DNA from 4 places in the Ferdinandcohnia sp. FSL W7-1320 genome. Region 3 is predicted to be linked to each of the others. Evidence: riboswitches for the same ligand, from Rfam matches in the RefSeq annotation. Region 3 holds a riboswitch; each other region holds the start of a gene.

Region 1 (4,757 bases), 2.3 Mb from region 3:
GTGACATACTTTAATCGACTATCTATATTCGTGGTTCTGAGTGAGTCGACTTCCAATAAATCCTCGCCTCCCATGATATGGACGAGTTGTTGCTCCTTATTTAAAAACTGAACCCCCAACGCCTGTGCCATCCCTGCACCTCCATCAGAAGTACCTGAATCTCCACAGCCAATTAAGATATGATCGACACCGAAATCAAGTGCAGCCATTATTAATTCTCCAACTCCATAGGTCGTAGTTCTTAACGGATTTCGTTGATTACGAGGCACTAGCTTCAACCCAGCTACGGCTGCCATTTCAATCACAGCGATACGTCTACCACTCTCTTCATAAAAGCCAAAATAACTACTGATTTTCTTCCCGACTGGTCCAGTTACCTTTTTATAAATTAAATCTCCACCTTTAATGCTAATAATAGTCTTTACAAATCCTTCCCCACCATCAACCATGGGGATTACTACAGGATCAATTGACGTATCAAAGCGCCTCACACCCCGTTCCATTGCCAAAGCAACTTCCTCTGCATCTAAACATTCCTTAAAACCCGAAGGCACAATAACAATCTTCATCTCAAAATCCTCCTATAAAACGTTGTTACCTAGTAATCTACAGTACAAAAATTAAAAGAGAATGAGAGAATTATGAGAAATCATTGAGCGACACAAATTTCGCGCCATACCAGGGACACAGGGACAGGTCCCGCGTCCCACTGTTTAAACCAGGTAATAGAAACATATGTTATTCCAAACGCGATTCAAGAACTACAAAGCAACTGAGAAAAAAGAAAGAAATAGTAATTCTTTGCTGAAGCTCATAATTGGCCTTCCGAGTGCTTGGAAGGTTTTTTATATGGCTGAATCTATGGATGGTTATGTACGATATATTGAGATATTTGTCCTAAATCCTTTAAACTCCGTCCGTTAAATCGCAAGTTTACTCCTATATCTACAAAACTTAGTCCTATATCGTAGAGACAACCTTTTCCGTTAGTTGATTGCCTACTTGGTTTATTATATCTATCATCATCAAGCATCATATAGGACATTGTTTGTGAGGGGATTCGACCTAGTGATTCCTATCACTAAAATTTTTGAGCAATTATCGTATGCTATAGGAAGGTGACATATGACTGGTGAAGGGGTGAAGTTGAATGTTGATAGAGGATCAAAATGTGAAGCTACTTAGTCCTCCGCTGCAAAAATTAAAGGATGAGCACGAGTCATTGAGGGCAATGATGAATCGTTTCTATGAGATCACGGAAGAAATAGAATACGAATCTGGTCCCAGAGTGCTTGAACTGTTTTCAGAATTATACAAGCAGATTTCATCATTTAATATTGAGCTTAATGCACATTCAAAACGTGAGGATGAAGGACTGTTCCCAATGATGGACCGTCGTCTTGGTGATAAAGACCAAACCATCGGTACAATGGAATATGAGCATCGTAAAGCGGAAAAGCATTTACGAGATTTCCTTGATGAGGCTGCTCTAGTGGGAAAGGATATGGATGAATATGATGCACAAACTATTACAGTTTACGCAGTCCAAGCGTACGCAACCTTAACACAGCACTTCGCGAAGGAAGAAAATATGCTTTTTCCATTGGCTGAGAGAATATTGTCCACTGAAGAAAAAGCTGAGCTCGAACGATTACTGTGAAATTAATAAAATATCATAAACGGCGACCGCGAATTATATAATGATTCGAGGTCTTTTTTTGTGGGTTTACACCAAATGGTATAATGCAGGTTTTTCCTGTGATTTCCAAAAGTCATGCAATAAGCAGCATTTATATTATGGATATTACCAGTTCTATCCAAAAATCATAAGAAAAAAAGCGTTTATGATATTTGTTTTTCAAAAAGTACCCAAAAGTCATATCAAAAGGAGCAATTTTAAATCAACTTTTTCCAAGTATATACAAAAGTCCTAGCATAAACATTTTTTAAAGGTGTATAAACAGCCTAATCCTTAGAAGAACGATAAACACTATGACAAAATAACTAAAATTTCTACCTTTTAAAAATTTTCACTGAAATCGATTGACAGAAACAAAAATTCCGTGTAATTTATATATCAACAACTAAATTACCATTTTATTCTTATCCAGAGAGGTGGAGGGACTGGCCCATCGAAGCCTCGGCAACAGACAATTGTACTGTGCCAATTCCAGCAAGCGTAAAGCTTGAAAGATAAGAAGAGCGTATGAAAATAATCACGTATGCCCTCTTCTTATTAGAAGAGGGCTTTTTTATTTTTATCAGTAAAAGTCATACTTCTACTGATAAAAATAAAGCCTCCGGCGGATGCCACGATTTTTCAAAGGAAGTTTTCGAGCAGTAAGATCAAAGACTAAGAACGCCACGTCTTGTGGCAACGTTTTTATGACCCACTTCCTTTGGGCCTAAAATCTGGCGCAAATACGCCAAGGCGCATTTGATTTTTTAGCCGCAGAACTGATTGCCATACTGGTCAACCAATGGCAATGAATCATATACATCTTGAACAAGGGGGAGTTGTATGGCGCAGCTTGATGAATCAAAGGTAAAGCATATTTTATCTACCTTGGAGAAATTGGATTTTGGATCTATTGTGATCACGGTTCACAATGGGGAAATTACCCAAATCGATGCAACAGAAAAGAAGCGTTTTTCCTTGCAAAAATCCACATCAACCCAAACTAAAACTAAGTAAATAACGTGCCGATTAGACGACTAAAGGCATCTTTATTTTCAAAGCGTCCAAAAAAGACGCTTTAGATAAAGATGCCTTTTTTATTCGTTTTTTTCTTGGAAAAGAGGGGATTCTTTACAAATAATCCGAAGTTAAACTCATTTAAATAAAAAAAAGACACAAGCGAAAGGATGATTAAAATGGGTGAAATCGTAATTTTATCAGGAAGTCCGTCTGAGAGTTCTAGAACGGATTTAGTCCTACAGTATGTTGGAAAAAAGCTGAAACAAGAGGGTTTCTCGGTCACATATGTATCTGTTAGAGATATTCCATTTGAGGACATTTTTAATCTGAGGTTTGATAGTCCTGCACTTAAGGATCTGACTTTACTCCTTCAAGGTGCTGAGGGAGTGATTGTAGGATCGCCCGTATACAAGGCAGCCTACACTGGGATTTTGAAGGCAGTACTAGATTTGCTTCCCCAAGATGTGCTGTCGCAGAAAACAGTATTACCAATCATGACAGGTGGAAGCCCAGCCCACTTACTTGCGATTGAGTTCAGCCTCAAACCATTATTGGCTGCATTAAAGGGGCAAAGCCAACAAGGAGTGTACTTCCAAGATTGCCAAATCGATAAAACACAAGTAGTCAACCCAATAACGGACGAGAATGTGTTAGTGAGATTGAAAAAAGAGCTTTATTACTTTATTGAAACAGTAAATAAGAAAAAAGACTTTGCCTTGAAAAATTAATGGAAGAGGAGTTAATGAAAATGACGAAGAAAAGAATTTATTTAAATGCGTTTGATATGAATTGTGTGGGACATCAATCCCCAGGTCTATGGACACATCCAGAGGATCAATCCCATCGTTATAAAGACAGCGAGTATTGGATTGAACTCGCGAAGCTTTTAGAAAAGGGTAGATTCGATGCTATATTTCTAGCAGATGTACTAGGGCCATACGATGTGTATCAAGGTTCAAGAGATGCTGCAATCCGCCAAGGTACACAAACACCTGTCAATGATCCATCCCTTGTTGTACCGTTAATGTCAGCGGTGACGAAACATTTAGGATTTGGGGTTACTGCATCTGTTACTCATGAGCATCCATATACATTTGCTCGCAGGATGTCGACGCTCGATCATATTACAAAAGGGCGTGTAGGCTGGAATATTGTAACTTCATATTTAAAAAGTGCCGCTGTGAATATGGGCTTGGAAGATCAGATTAAACACGATGAGCGCTATGATATTGCCGATGAATACTTAGAAGTCTGCTATAAATTATGGGAAGGAAGTTGGGAGGATGATGCAGTTTTACTAGACAAACAGAATCGAATTTTTGCAGATCCAAGTAAGGTTCACGATATCAATCATGAAGGTAAGTATTATAAGGTTCCAGGTGCTCACCTTTGCGAACCTTCTCCACAACGAACACCAGTCCTTTACCAAGCCGGAACTTCTAGTAAGGGGCGGGCTTTTGCTGGTAAACATGCGGAATTAATTTTTATTGGGGCACCGACTAAAAATGCAGCTAAGCATTCCGTCAAGAAACTACGTGAAGAAGCAATCAAGGCTGGCAGAGCACCAGATGAAATAAAAATACTTGCTTGTATTACTCCAATCGTTGGTCAAACAGCAGAAGAAGCACAAGATAAATACAATGAGTATCAAAAACACGTAAGCTATGAAGGGGCATTAGCACTTCTAGGTGGCTGGACTGGAATCGACTTTTCAGAGTATAGTCCAGATGAAAATTTAAAGTATGTGAAAAATGATGCGATTCAATCGACCGTTGAGAACTTTACAAAAATCGATTCTGATAAAAAATGGACGATTGATGAGATAAAGAAATACACCGGAATTGGCGGCCTTGGTCCTGTGACTGTTGGAAGCCCCGAACAGGTAGCTGATGATTTAGAGAGCTGGGTGGAGGAGACCGGAGTCGATGGATTTAACATTGCTTACGCGATTACACCTGGAACATTTAAAGATTTTATAGAGCTAGTTGTACCAGTATTACAGGAAAGAGGTCTTGTACGGAAAGAATACGAAGGTGACACATTAAGAGAAAGCCTGTTT
Region 2 (4,757 bases), 2.2 Mb from region 3:
GTGTATCGAAATAAATCAGACATTGCAATGACGACTTCGGATAACTCATCTTCATTTTTTTCTTCAAGTGACCAATGAAGGGCATCCAAGGTATTGAAGAGAAAATGCGGATTGATTTGTGCTTGTAAAGCTTTTAATTCGCTTCTACTTCGTAAAATTTCCTTTTGATAGACCATTCGGATTAGGTGATTTGTTTCCTTTACTAGTTGATTGTAGGTACTGTTTAGCTCATTGATCTCATTTACAGATGAAACATCTGGATTCAAAGTTAGAGCACCTTGGCCAGCACGCTGCATTGTTTTTGTTAAGTGGACAATCGGTCTTGTAATGACAGTTGAAAGAAATAAGGAAAAAATCATAAAAATGATTGCACCAGCTACACCAGATAAAATGATGCCTGTCCGAATTCCAGCTAGCCCTTTTGTAAGTTCACTAATGGGCGTTAATATAAGGACGGTCCAGCCTGTAAGTTTGGAAGTTTCCTTTGTTACAATATAGTCGCCTTCGTCGAGTTGAACAGTACCCTTAGGACTTGAAAGAATTTTTGAGATATCTCCATTGTAATTTTGAACAATTGGCTGATCGTTTTCGTCCAAAAGAATGGAGTATTGGTTGTTTGATACTGGAAATTGAAAATGGTCACGGTTTATACTTATTAAAAGGTAACCGCCATGTACAAATCTGCGCTCGATTAAACTAATCCTACGTATGGCTAGGAAATTGTTTTTATCTTGCGGGTCATCTCCTATCCAAACCATTCCACCCTTTGCAAGCCTAGCTTTTTCAATCCATTTCTTCTCTATCCGATTTTTTAATAAGTCTTCATCTAGGGGAATAACACGTTGTTGTTCCCCAGAAAAGATTTGAAATGAAAAGATGCCATCTGTATTCCCCATAATACGGTTTACATGTCCCATTAATTGTTGACGTTCCTGGAAGGAGATTTCTTTTCCATCAAACATTTTTGTTAGGGCTTTTTGAACGCCCTCGTCCGTAATGACGAGCTTTGACGACATATTAATTTGTTCGTATAAAGATTCCATTCTACCGTTTGCCTCAATCGCAACCTGGCGGATTTGTTTTTCTGCATTGCTTTTTAAAAGAGTAGAGACCTGTCTTAATGTTAATAGACCTACAATCAAAAGAACGATAATCATGACAAATAAGAAGATAAATAAGATCTGATTTCGTAATGTGTTCCATTTTTTAAATTTTTTGATCATGGGCTTTCGCCTTTCTATTTTGTCATTAGTTTAATAATCTTGTATATTTGTAACCGTTATCATCGAGAGGGATGTTAAAGTTTTAAAACACAGGAACTAAGAACTAGTGCCATTTTATCATTTGTTAAGGGAATTGAAAATGCTTGTTTATCGGTTAGACTAAGTTATGGTGGAACCTTGCTCTAGTGCTCTATAGTTGTTTTAAATAAATATATGAAACAATAAAAAAATTTTTTATCATCTATAAAAAAACCATTGACTAAATTATCTAAAATGTTTAACATTACAACTAAAGTTAAATAATGCAATTCTTCTTATCAAGAGAGGTGGAGGGACTGACCCTACGAAGCCTCGGCAACCAGCATTTGAATGCCCGGTGCCAAGTTCAGAGGAGTATTTTTATTCCGGAGATGAGAAGGTGGACGAATGCAAATATTATTATTGTAAATTCTTGCGCCCCTTCTGGTCTTTCAGAAGGGGTTTTTATTTTAGGCTATTTTCGTAAACTTTGTTGCTTTTTGATCCGAATATGCAAGGGATATATTATTGTCCAATTAATTATTTCAGTGGATGGTACGGGATCCTCGAAAATGCTTGCATTTTCTTCGTGCGGTGTAGTTTCGAGGAAGCAATTCAAGGTCCCGCGGGAATAGCGATCCAGGTGAGACCCCGCAGTGACATAGCGACTTGTCCAGTTGCAGCGGCTAGAAACTCGAGAAATTTCAACTCCTCCTTCAGAGGCAAAATACGCCTCTTTGTCGGAGTCTCCGACGCACACGACGTGGCGCTTTAGTCGGCCAATTTTCTCGTTTCTGTGCAAGCCGCCTCCACATTTCGTTGAGGAGGCTTGCGGATCGTCCGCGGAAAGCGAGTACCAGGAGCGGTAATCACCCTACATATAAAAGCAACAATCTTTTAGAAAAGAGCCTTATTTTAAAGTGGAAGAAGGAGAACTTTTCAACAGTTAATTTAAATAGAAAAAATCTTGGCAATAGATATATTTTTCTAAAAAATATATTGACTGAAAAAATAAAGTATTCTATAATACTTTATATTAATGAAGGATTAAAGCGTTAATACGTCATTTTAATAAAATTCTTATCCAGAGAGACTGAGGGAACAGGCCCGATGAAGTCCAGCAACCTTCAAGTGAAAACTTGAAAAGGTGCTAATTCCTGCAGATGTGTGTACATCTGAAAGATAAGTTGAGGCCCCCTCTTCTTATTTTGAGGGGGCTTTTTATTTACATAAAATAAAAACTTATCTAGCAAACTTGCAGAAAATTGAACTTGGAGGTTTAAACAATGACAAAACAATATGAAACTTATGATGATGAAACGATACTTTTACATGGTGGTCAATCCCCAGATCCTACAACTGGTTCACGTGCAGTACCAATATATCAAACGAGTTCTTTCGTCTTTCATAATACAGATCATGCTCAAAGTCTATTTAGTCTTGATGAGTCAGGTAATATTTATTCTAGAATCGGTAACCCGACTGTTGATGTGCTTGAGAAACGAATCGCGTTGTTGGAGGATGGTGTCGCAGCTGTAGCAACATCTTCAGGAATGGCCGCAATTGCTCTATCCATTATGAACGTCGCACAAGCAGGAGACGAAATTGTAGCAGCTTCCAACTTATATGGCGGAACTTACAATCTTTTCGCTGTTACGCTTCCGAAATATGGAATCAAGACTCATTTCGTTGATCCAACAGATCCTGAGAATTTTAGAAAAGCTATAACACCTAAAACAAAGGCCGTATTTGCAGAAACGATTGGAAACCCAAGCTTGCATGTTTTAGATATTGAAGCAGTATCAGCGATTGCACATGAAAATGGAGTACCACTCATTATAGATAATACATTTGCTTCTCCATATGTTTGTAAACCAATCCAATATGGTGCTGATATAGTGGTTCACTCCGCAACAAAGTGGATAGGTGGACATGGAACGACAATTGGTGGGTTAGTCGTTGATGGAGGCCGTTTTAATTGGAACAGTGAAAAGTTCCCAGGCTTTACAGAGCCAGATCAAAGTTATAACGGAATTAAGTATGCAAATGAATTTGGAACTTTAGCATTTAGTACCAAACTTAGAGTTCAGCTTTTAAGAGATTTTGGTTCTTCATTAAGCCCACATAGTGCGTTCCTATTGATACAGGGTCTTGAAACATTACACCTAAGAATCGAAAAACATAATGAAAATGCACTGAAAGTCGCAAAATTCTTAAATGACCATCCTGCGGTTGATTGGGTTTCATACCCTGGTCTTGAAGAGCATCCAGCACATGAACTAGCTACTAAATATTTGCGTTCGGGATATGGCTCAATCGTAAACTTTGGCATTAAGGGTGGAAGAGAAACCGGTAAGAAAGTAATTAATAACATTGCACTATGGTCACATGTAGCAAATGTTGGAGATGCCAAGTCACTTATTATTCACCCGGCATCAACAACTCATCAGCAATTAAGTGCGGAAGAGTTAGTAAAAACTGGAGTAAGTGAAGAATTAATCCGATTATCAGTTGGTATTGAATCATACCGTGATTTAGTTAATGACTTGGACCAGGCTTTTTATGAAGCGACAGGCATTTCATCAAAAGGGGAGCAAAAAGGAGAAACAGCGGTTAATGATGAGGGAGTCATACGCTGGGCACTTCAATCAACATTTATTCGTGAAGAAGTTGAAGGGAAAGAAGTTCAGCGTGCAAAAACAATTGCCGTTGTTGGTCTAAGTGGTAATCCAGCTCGCCCAAGCTACAGACTTGCACGAAAAATGCAGCGTCTCGGTTATAAAATTATCCCGGTTAATCCAAGGGAAACAGAGGTACTCGGTGAACAGGCATATCCAGATTTAACATCTATTCCGGTAAAGGTAGATATCGTTCAAGTATTCCGTAGTCCTGAGGCAGCAATTGGAGTTGCAGCTGAAGCAGCAAAGATTCAACCAAAAGTATTCTGGTTACAAGAAGGTGTTATTTCCCCAAGGGCAGTGGAAGTTGCGAAAGAGGCAGGACTTGAGGTAGTACAAAACAGATGTACCTATAAGGAGGCACAACGTCTCAGAGGTGCTATTGTTACGTATGCTTGTGAAATATAATTGTGAAGATTTCCCCTACCTCTATAGGTAGGGGATGATTGTAAAGAGAAACTATTAAAATATGAACTAAGGGATGGGTGTGTGCTTAGAATAATGCTTCTCTTAGTATGAGGGAGGAATAGATAATGACAACACAACACAGTTTACTAGAATCCAAGGTTCTATGGGAGCCGAGTGAAACTTGGGTCTCACAGTCGAATTTGGTGAAGTTTTCACAAGAGGTCGGTTTTCCACTCCTACCCTATGAACGTTTTCATCGCTGGTCAGTCGCTCAACCTGAATCATTCTGGTCAGCGGTATGGGACTTTGCAAAAGTTATTGGAGATAAAGGAGAAAGAGTCGTAGTTCCTCCAAGCGATGGTGGAATGCTAGGTACACAATGGTTTCCTGATTCTAGATTAAATTTTGCAGAAAATATTTTACGTGGTGA
Region 3 (4,757 bases):
AGTTTAGGCGAACAACATATCGTGAAGCAGCTCTTTGAAAATGGACCGTACATTATATCGATTCCTCAAAATAAAAGAGAATTAATTAACACTATCATAATGAGGCTATTCGAGGAGTACCAAAAGAATCTAAAGGAAAGGGATATGTACCTTAGATCTTTGCTATCCCAATTATTAATTGAAAGTAATAGACTGATAGAGGATGCGTGTCCTTTAGAAAAGATGAAAGTTTCGGGACAACAAGATAACACTGGTAAAAATGAAATCGAAAAGATTATTACATTTATTAATAACAATTTTACAAGCGATATTTCACTTGGTGTTTTATCCTATCATTTTCATGTAAATGAGCAGTATATAAGTAGACTTTTTAAAAAATACACTGGATGCAGTTTTATTGAATACTTGAACGCAATCCGTATAAATGAAGCAAAAAGATACTTAATACATACAAGCTTGAAAGTGAATCAAATTGCAGGAAAAGTGGGTTATTCCAATCATGTTCATTTTTGGCGAGTGTTTAAGAGGAATACAGGCATGTCCCCGAATCAATTTAGGATTCTAAAAGCAGAACGATAATCATCTTTAATTTCTTGATTTTGTTGAGCTACTAAAAATAAAAGCGTCAATAAGTTGCATAAAATAATTAAAACTAACGATAATATGGAATTGGTGGTATTATACGATAAGATAGAAATTTCATAGTAGAGGTAGTTTATTTAATGTTACATTTTATTAATCGGTTTGAACAAGCTTTTCATTATTCACCTATAGGCATGGCCTTGTTTTCACTAGAAGGGCAGTGTATAAAAACAAATCCAGCACTATCAAAGATTACTGGCTATTTAGAAGAGGAACTATTATCTCTTACCTTTCAACAGATTACACACCCGGATGATTTAGAAGAAGATCTTAGATTTGTGCAAGAACTAATAAAAGGTAAAAAAAGTTCTTATGAAATGGAAAAGAGATACTTTCATAAAAATGGAAATATAGTATGGGTTTTTCTTTCCGTTTCGATTTTTCAACAAGACGATAAAACGTTCTACCTAATTGCTCAAATTCTTGATATAACTGATAAAAAGAATTTACAGCTTAGTTTACTTGAGAGTGAAGAAAGGTTTCGTAACCTCTTAAATTATTCACCGGACCCTATCTTGGTATTTGATGGAGAGATTATCTTATACGCGAATGAGTCTGCAGCTAAACTAGTTGACACGTTTGCTGAAGATATGATTGGGGAGTCAATTATGAGATTTATTGATCCTAGCATGCATGAACTGATTCAAACTCGGAGCCAAGAAATTATCGATCAAAATAAGCAACTTCTTGATTTAGATTTGAAAATACGCAGTAAAAATGGCCGTATTGTTGATGCAGTTATATCGGCGGTTCCAATCTCTTATATGGAAAAAAGGGCTATTTTAGTTAGTTATCGTAATATTACGGAACGAAAAAAAATGGAACAGGCATTGAAAGAAAGTGAGGACCGTTATCGACAATTAGTCGATTATTCCCCATTGGGTATTTTAGTCCATCAAAAAGGTGTTATCCAATATGCCAACCCTGCAGCTTTGCAATTATTAGGAATCACAGATGAAAAATTGATAGAAGGTATTCCAATATATGATATTATTCACCCGGATTTTCGACTTATCGTATCAAGAAGGATTAAGAATATTGAAGACAATGGCATTTATGAACCAACCTTATATGAAAAATTCGTACGCATAGATGGTCAGGAGATTGATGTTGAAGTAAGTGGAATCCCAACTAAATTAAACGGTGAATCAGCTGTCCAAGTCGTGTTCTGGGATGTGACCGAGAAAAAGAAGGAAGAGGACTTAATCAGGTACCGTGCCTACCATGATACCTTAACAGATTTACCTAACCGCCTTAAATTCCATTTAGATTTAATGGAAGAGATTGAAAAGGATTCATTGTTTACCATTATGTATTTAGATTTGCATGGTCTTAAATCGGTTAACGATGAGTTTGGTCATCAAGCTGGTGATATGGTACTAATCAAAGTAACAGCCCGATTAACTGGAGTCCTTGGTTCTGTAGGTCTTGTTTATCGTATAGGTGGAGATGAATTTGCAATCGTACTTCCTGGTCGAAAAAATGATGAAGAAATAAGTGTGACTGCAAACAGTATAGCGAGGGTTATCCAGCAGCCCATCTACGTTTCAAATTCGATTGCTGAAATTTCAACAAGTATTGGAGTTGTCTTCTATCCAGAACATGGAGTAGACATGGAGTTACTTTTGCGTCATGCTGATTTGGCCATGTACCACGCAAAGAAAACAAAAACCTTATATAAAATCTATGATAGATAACAAGGGGGAGTTTTTAATCTCTGTAGTTTATCATTTAGATTGTATCGAAAAACGACATGTATATGTCGTTTTTCTTTGCTCATTATCTATTAAGTTCCGTTAGATATATTTTCGGAATAATTTGATATTTTAGTTGACAACCTCATGTGACTTCATGTACGCTAATATTGTTAAATATTACAAAAATAAAATACGACATCTCTTATCGAGAGTCGGGGGAGGAACCTGGTCCAGTGAACCCGCAGCAACCGTTACAAAGAATGTAACTAGGTGCTAATTCCAGCAAGCATTTGCTTGAAAGATGAGTGTGGGATACATATTGCCTCTTCCTCATCGGAAGGGGCTTTTACATTTTATTCACTGGAAATAAGGATATTTGATTTTAAGGTGAGTAAATTAATGTGAAAAGTTGTATTTTATTTGGTGAAAAAATTGCTAAGGGAGAGATTTACGATGAGTTTGTACAAAAAGGAATATTTCGGAAGACTACCAGAATTGAAAAAATATGCACCTGAAGCATTTCAATCATTTATAAAGTTTGATAGCCAAGCACTAGCTGCAGGCAAGCTTTCCGTAAAGCAAAAGGAATTGATTGCGGTTGCAGTAGCCCATATTACAGGTTGTCCTTATTGCATTGATTTACATGTTGGGAATGCAAAGAAGAATGAGTCTTCTAGAGAAGAAGTAGCAGAGGCTATTTTTGTTGCAACAGCATTAAAGGCAGGTTCCGCTTTAGCACATGGTGTGAATGCACTCAATGCCTATGATGGAAATGGCGATGAAGATCTATATAAAGAGGCTTATTTTGCAAGACTAAAAGAATTTGCTGATTTAAATGGTGAGGCTTTTAAAGCATTTATTGATTTTGACACAAAATCTCTTAAGGCGAAAAACTTAACAGAAAAAGAGAAAGAGTTAATCGCGGTGGCGTGTGCGCACACAACAGGTTGCGCGTATTGCATTAACCTACATACGAAAAATGCCAAAAAAGCGGGTGCTGATTTAGAAGAAATCTCAGAAGCTATTTTCGTGGCAGTAGCATTAAAAGCAGGTTCTGCTTTGGCACACAGTGTAAATGCGCTTAATGCGTATGATGAGAAGTAATTAACCATATAAAACATAATCTTTTAATAGAAGGGGAACACAAACCTAACCAAAGGTCTGTGTTCTCTTTTTATTTTCCACCTATATTTTCATGATAGACTAGGATTTGCATCTCAAAATAATAAGAAAATCTTAAGATTTGCATGCAGTGTTTGTTAAGATTTGATTGATATCCTTTCCTTATAGTAAATTCTAAGGAGTTGATAGAAATGGTGAACACCACAAGTAGGAGTGAACGTTATGAATATATTGGTTTGTGACGATGATCAAGCCATCGTCGATGCGATTGGAATTTACTTAGAGAATGAAGGCTATACGGTTTGTAAAGCTTCTAATGGACTAGAAGCAATCGAGGTCATCAAAAGTCAGGAAATCCATCTTATTATCATGGATCTGATGATGCCCAAAATGGATGGAATGAGAGCAACTATGGAAATTCGGAAAGAAAACAATATTCCTTTAATCATGCTTTCTGCAAAATCAGAGGATCATGACAAAATATTAGGCCTAAATATTGGGGCAGATGATTACATGACGAAGCCTTTTAATCCGTTGGAACTTATTGCAAGAGTTAAATCCCAACTCAGAAGATATACAACTTTCGGTGGCCTTGATACGAGAACCAATATAGTTCAGACTGGGGGATTGATTATCGATGATGAAAGTAAAACGGTCACGGTCGATGGCGAGGAAGTCCATCTTACACCCGTGCAATATAAAATTGTAAGGCTTCTGACAGAAAACGCGGGAAGAGTATTTTCAATCGAGGAGATATATGAAAAGGTATGGAACGAACCCTCCTTTAACCCGGAAAATACCGTTACCGTTCATATACGAAAAATCAGAGAGAAAATCGAAATCAATCCGAAAGAACCAAAATATTTGAAGGTGGTGTGGGGTGTTGGATATAAAGTGGAAAAAATATAGCCACTCGATTATAACGAAAATCATTGTTTTTGTCATTGCGATCTTGTGTTTTACAGGAATAGCTCGAGCCGTTGTTGAAGTGGAGATTGTGAATGATGTTAATTTTAGCAGCGTAACCGAAGAGTATTACATAGAGAGCATGGCCTATGTAAAGGAAAGTGAAAGGTTGATTGGAGACCTCACAAGACTATTAGGGAAATATAAAAGTGAGGAACATATTTTAAGTGGCAATACCCTCACTCAGGAAGAATGGAAGCAAGCAGAAGAAGATTTATATTACACAGAGTTTCAATATTCTAGGTCTTATAATCCTGAGTTAAGTGAAGAGAAGAACTTTGATAAATTTGAAGAAGAGTATGCTGATAAGCTCGCAGAAGCAAAAAATCA
Region 4 (4,757 bases), 960 kb from region 3:
AATTGTTCAAGCATTTTCAATCACCTCAGCTTCTACTCGTTGTTGTCGAATAAATTCGATGGCTGAAGTGACTTCATTAGCATCACCATCAAGATGTATAAATAATGTTCCATAAGATCCATTTTGGGTTTGTGAAATTTTCCCTTGTAAAATATTCACTTCCACCTTAAAATCTCGGATTAATCTTGTAATTAATGGCATTTCAGCATCTTCACCAACAAAGCTAAGCTGAACCATTTTTCCATTTGGATAACGATCTAATAAATTCTCAACCGTTTCTTTTGTTTCTTCAGGCTCTGTCACTTGCTGAACGAAGCGTTTTGTAATGTTGGCTTGAGGCTTTTTAAATACATCAAGCACTCTTCCCTGTTCAACAAACTTCCCATTTTCCATTACTGCAACTCGATGACAGATTTTACGAATCACATGCATTTCATGGGTAATTAATACGATTGTTAACCCTAAACGCTCATTAATATCAACTAGCAAGTCCAAAATAGAGTCAGTTGTTTGAGGGTCTAATGCAGATGTTGCTTCATCACATAGTAAAACCTTCGGATTATTGGCAAGTGCTCTTGCAATTCCAACCCTTTGCTTTTGACCACCACTTAGCTGTGATGGGTAAGCATCTTCTCTTCCTTCCAGTCCTACAAGCTTAATAAGCTCATTTACCCGTTCTTCTCTTTTAGTTCTTGGCACCTTTGCAATCTCCAGGGGAAAGGAGATATTTTCCCTAACTGTTCGCGACCATAGTAGGTTAAAGTGCTGAAAGATCATACTTATTTCTTTACGAGCATCACGTAATGCTTTTCCTTTAATGGACGTGATATTATGACCAGCAACAGAAATATTCCCTTCTGTTGGAGTTTCAAGCCCATTCAATAAACGGATGAGTGAACTTTTACCCGCGCCACTGTATCCAATGATTCCGAAAATTTCACCTTCATTTATCTGAAGGTCAATATTGTTAACTGCTGTTACAGAATTTGTATTTGTTTGATAAATCTTTTTAACATTTTTTAGTGTTATCACGTTGTCACACCTTCTATTCAGAGAAAACTATGTTTAGTGTATGCGATAATGTAAATAAATAAAGATAATAATTATTCAAATATGCCACGCATATAAAAATAAATGCCTTTCTGCAAAAACGAGCAGAAAGGCACAATTTTGTGATTCCTTCCTCTCATCTTCCAAAGCCCAAAGCTTTGTGTGAATTGGCACCTTTTCAACAGACGTTGACGGTTGCTGGGTTTCATCGGGCACATCCCTCCACCACTCTAAATAAGAGTTATCAGATTTATTTAATTTTTATTATCATACTAAAACAACACGAGAGTAATCTTATCATCTCTATATAAGGGTGTCAACGAAAATATTGTGAACAATTTTTCAGTTATGCAGTCGGCACTGATAAGGCTGAACTGGTTCCATTTGCAGCTTTAATGGCTTGCTCTAAATCTTCTAAAATATCTTCCACATTTTCAATACCAACAGATAAGCGGACTAAGTCCTCTGATACACCAGATGCCTTTAAGTCTTCTGGGCTCAATTGTTGGTGTGTAGTACTAGCAGGGTGAATAATTAAGCTTTTTGCATCTCCTACATTTGCAACATGTGACCAAAGCTCAACACTATTGATTAGCTTTTCGCCAGCTTCTCTTCCACCTTTAATACCGAATACAATTACCGCTCCTGCACCTTTTGGTAAATATTTATCAGCTAGTTGTTTATTTGGATGGTCCTCTTCACCTGGATACAACACCCATTCAACCCCAGGGTGATTTTTAAGATAAGAAACAACTTTTTTCGTATTCGCAATATGCTCCTTCATTCGAACATGCAATGTTTCTAAACCTAAATTGAATTGGAATGAATTATATGGACTAATAGCTGGACCTAAATCACGTAGTAGTTGAACTCTTGCTTTAATTATAAAGGCTACTGGTCCCAATGCTTCCGCAAAGACTAAATCATGATAACTAGGATCTGGAGTTGTAAATCCAGGGAACTTTGGTGAATTCCAATCGAATTTACCTCCGTCTACTATAATTCCACCCATGGTTGTTCCATTACCTAGTAACCATTTTGTAGCTGAATGGATAACAATGTCTGCTCCATGCTCAATTGGTCTACATAAATATGGTGTTGCAAAAGTATTGTCAACAATTAGTGGAATACCTGCTTCATGAGCAATGTTAGCAACTGCCTCAATATCTAGTATATCTAAGCTAGGGTTTCCGATTGTTTCAGCAAAGATTGCTTTTGTATTTGGTGTTATTGCTTGACGGAAATTTTCAGGATTTTTTGGATCTACTAAATGCGTTTTAATTCCATATTTAGGTAGAGTATTAGCAAATAGATTATACGTTCCACCGTATAAAGTAGAAGCAGATACAATCTCATCTCCTGCTCCCGCAATGTTAAGGATTGAAGTCGTAATGGCTGCCATTCCGCTAGCAACTGCTAATGCACCTACTCCACCTTCTAATTGAGCTACTCTTTCTTCAAAAACAGTAGTAGTTGGGTTGTGGATTCGAGTATAAATATAACCGTTTTCCTTTAATCCAAAGAGATTTGCTGCATGTTCAGTAGTATTAAATTTGAACGCATTTGATTGGTAGATAGGAACTGCTCTAGCACCGGTTACTGGATCTGCCTCAAGACCCCCATGTATTGCAATCGTTTCTGGTCTGAAATTTTTTTGTTTTTCACTCATATTAATCTCTCCCTCTTTGATTAAATAAAAAAACCTCTTCGATAAGAAGAGGTTGTATGTATGGTCTCTCTTCTTATCTTTCAGGCAAAAAAAGCCTGCTGGATTTAGCACCGTGTAAATACCGGTTGCCGGGTTTCATAGGGCCATTCCCTCCACCACTCTTGATAAGATAAACTATTAAGTTTTTACTTTTATGATTAATTTGATGTTAACCCTTTTTCATTCACAAGTCAATGAAAATATTTTGAAAAAACAAGATATTCCAAATTACTTGTATTTTTTGTGAAAATCGACAACACTAATTAAACATTCATGTTAATGCTACAAAATTCGTCCATTTTTCCCGGGAAATACGACATATTAAGATATTTTCGCGATTTGTTTTTCCTCTTTCTGAAAGGATTTCCCAGTAAAAACAAATAGGAAATAGAGAGAACCTATTAAATATAAGACAGATGTAATTGTAAAAACATAAGCATAGCCCCAATAAGCACCATACAGCATCACAATCGAGGTTGATATTGGCCCCATTAAAGCCCAGCCTAATGAAAATACCATTTGGTTAACAGAGTTGGCCAGTCCTTTCATAGAATCATCAACCCGCCCCATAACAAGAGATGCTTGGATCGGGTTTCCTGCATTCATTAAGGCTTGTCTAAATAAAAAGCCAATGGCCGCTATGTAAAGATTTTCGGTATACCCTGTCAGCAAGAGGAAAGGCAATGATGATAGTTGTAGATAAACAACTGCTCGAACTTCTCCTACCTTACTAACAATGGCTGGTCCAATAATCATCGCGATCGCTGTTGCTGCTTGTCCCAATGATAAAATGAGACCAATTACTGTATTACTTGCTAAAAACCGGTCAGCAAAATACAAATTTAGGTAAGGAATAACTAATCCTGATCCAAACCCTATGATCATTTGAGCAAATGCAAACATCGCAATTAACTTTATTTGTGATTTATTTGTTCGCAGCTTCTGCCTAAATGACGCCACTGTTTTAATCTCAGGTTGTTTCCTTGGCTGTTCATTCATTTTAAGTATCGGTAAAATACCAGCCATATAAATGATAGTTGCAATTAATAATGTGATTCTTACACTCCAAAGTCCACTCAAATGAAAGATAAATTGAAAGGCATCAGAAAATGCCCCTCCCGCAATATTTCCTACTACTTGTGCGGCCATCATGATTGCTGAATGAAAACTAAAAAGGTGAACCCTTTGTGAAGATGTGGAGTTTTCCGCTAACCACGGGATTCCAGATACTTGAATAAATGCAGTCGACACCCCTGTAATAAATGCAGTTCCAATCAGTAACTGATCAATTTCTAGTATACTTCTAGCAAAAAAGGCGAATGTAGAAATCGCAACTCCAAGAACCATCACTTTCTTTCTGCCAAATTTATCACTCATAAGCCCTGCGGGTACGAGAATTAAGGCAGATGCTAAAGCAGTCATTGCAATAATTGTTCCGTTCGTTTGCTCGGAGTAACCTAGCTCTCTTACATAAAAGTTATACATGATTGTGTACATACCCATGCCTAATTGTGTAAAAACAGTTGCTAGGATAAATCGTTTGATGTTTTGATTGTATGCTTTATATTGCGTTTTCCATCCGGTGACAATGCTCATATGTGCTCCTATAATTATGTGATAAATATGATATTTCGACTCCCTAAATATCATACAACTTTTTAGACAAATTGCAATATACCGAATACAAAAATGATGTATATTTTTAAAATAAATAAAAGCGATAACCCAATTGGATTATCGCAGTTAAACAGACATTATTCTTTCGCTTTTTTTATGCATTGCCTTCTTGAAGCGTTTTCTTATTACTTGGTGCAAACCAACCGAGTAGTGCAATGCCAACTAATACTCCATAGAAGATAATTGTCCAAACAGTACTATGCGGGAAATCATGGTCTAAAATACCAATATCCTCATGAGCAAGGGTAATTACAGCAAGTTTGACACCGACCCAGGCGACAATTGCATATGCGGTTGTTTCCAATGCAGGTCGCTTCTCAAG

What was found. A riboswitch is a leader RNA that binds a small molecule or an ion and turns the genes downstream of it on or off. The one in region 3 is predicted to bind S-adenosylmethionine.
Region 1: linked by a shared signal. The riboswitch ahead of NST91_RS21885 (DUF2292 domain-containing protein) and the one ahead of NST91_RS11250 (carboxymuconolactone decarboxylase family protein) in region 3 are both predicted to bind S-adenosylmethionine.
Region 2: linked by a shared signal. The riboswitch ahead of NST91_RS21735 (PLP-dependent aspartate aminotransferase family protein) and the one ahead of NST91_RS11250 (carboxymuconolactone decarboxylase family protein) in region 3 are both predicted to bind S-adenosylmethionine.
Region 4: linked by a shared signal. The riboswitch ahead of NST91_RS06385 (O-acetylhomoserine aminocarboxypropyltransferase/cysteine synthase family protein) and the one ahead of NST91_RS11250 (carboxymuconolactone decarboxylase family protein) in region 3 are both predicted to bind S-adenosylmethionine.

What each region holds. Positions count from the first base shown of each region.
Region 1 is NZ_JBBPAM010000001.1:4,491,636-4,496,392, reverse strand. It holds gene NST91_RS21895 (glycerate kinase family protein) at 1-569, opposite strand, end outside; gene NST91_RS21890 (hemerythrin domain-containing protein) at 1,151-1,660, shown strand; SAM riboswitch class I at 2,101-2,200, shown strand; gene NST91_RS21885 (DUF2292 domain-containing protein) at 2,522-2,695, shown strand; gene ssuE (NADPH-dependent FMN reductase) at 2,875-3,426, shown strand; gene NST91_RS21875 (LLM class flavin-dependent oxidoreductase) at 3,447-4,757, shown strand, end outside.
Region 2 is NZ_JBBPAM010000001.1:4,459,037-4,463,793, reverse strand. It holds gene NST91_RS21740 (cache domain-containing sensor histidine kinase) at 1-1,223, opposite strand, end outside; SAM riboswitch class I at 1,535-1,640, shown strand; SAM riboswitch class I at 2,319-2,430, shown strand; gene NST91_RS21735 (PLP-dependent aspartate aminotransferase family protein) at 2,528-4,327, shown strand; gene NST91_RS21730 (acetoacetate--CoA ligase) at 4,453-4,757, shown strand, end outside.
Region 3 is NZ_JBBPAM010000001.1:2,229,885-2,234,641, forward strand. It holds gene NST91_RS11240 (AraC family transcriptional regulator) at 1-579, shown strand, start outside; gene NST91_RS11245 (PAS domain S-box protein) at 723-2,339, shown strand; SAM riboswitch class I at 2,539-2,647, shown strand; gene NST91_RS11250 (carboxymuconolactone decarboxylase family protein) at 2,793-3,443, shown strand; gene NST91_RS11255 (response regulator transcription factor) at 3,684-4,370, shown strand; gene NST91_RS11260 (HAMP domain-containing sensor histidine kinase) at 4,345-4,757, shown strand, end outside.
Region 4 is NZ_JBBPAM010000001.1:1,269,034-1,273,790, reverse strand. It holds gene NST91_RS06390 (methionine ABC transporter ATP-binding protein) at 7-1,032, opposite strand; SAM riboswitch class I at 1,184-1,291, opposite strand; gene NST91_RS06385 (O-acetylhomoserine aminocarboxypropyltransferase/cysteine synthase family protein) at 1,397-2,719, opposite strand; SAM riboswitch class I at 2,790-2,890, opposite strand; gene NST91_RS06380 (MFS transporter) at 3,080-4,480, opposite strand; gene NST91_RS06375 (TerC family protein) at 4,530-4,757, opposite strand, start outside.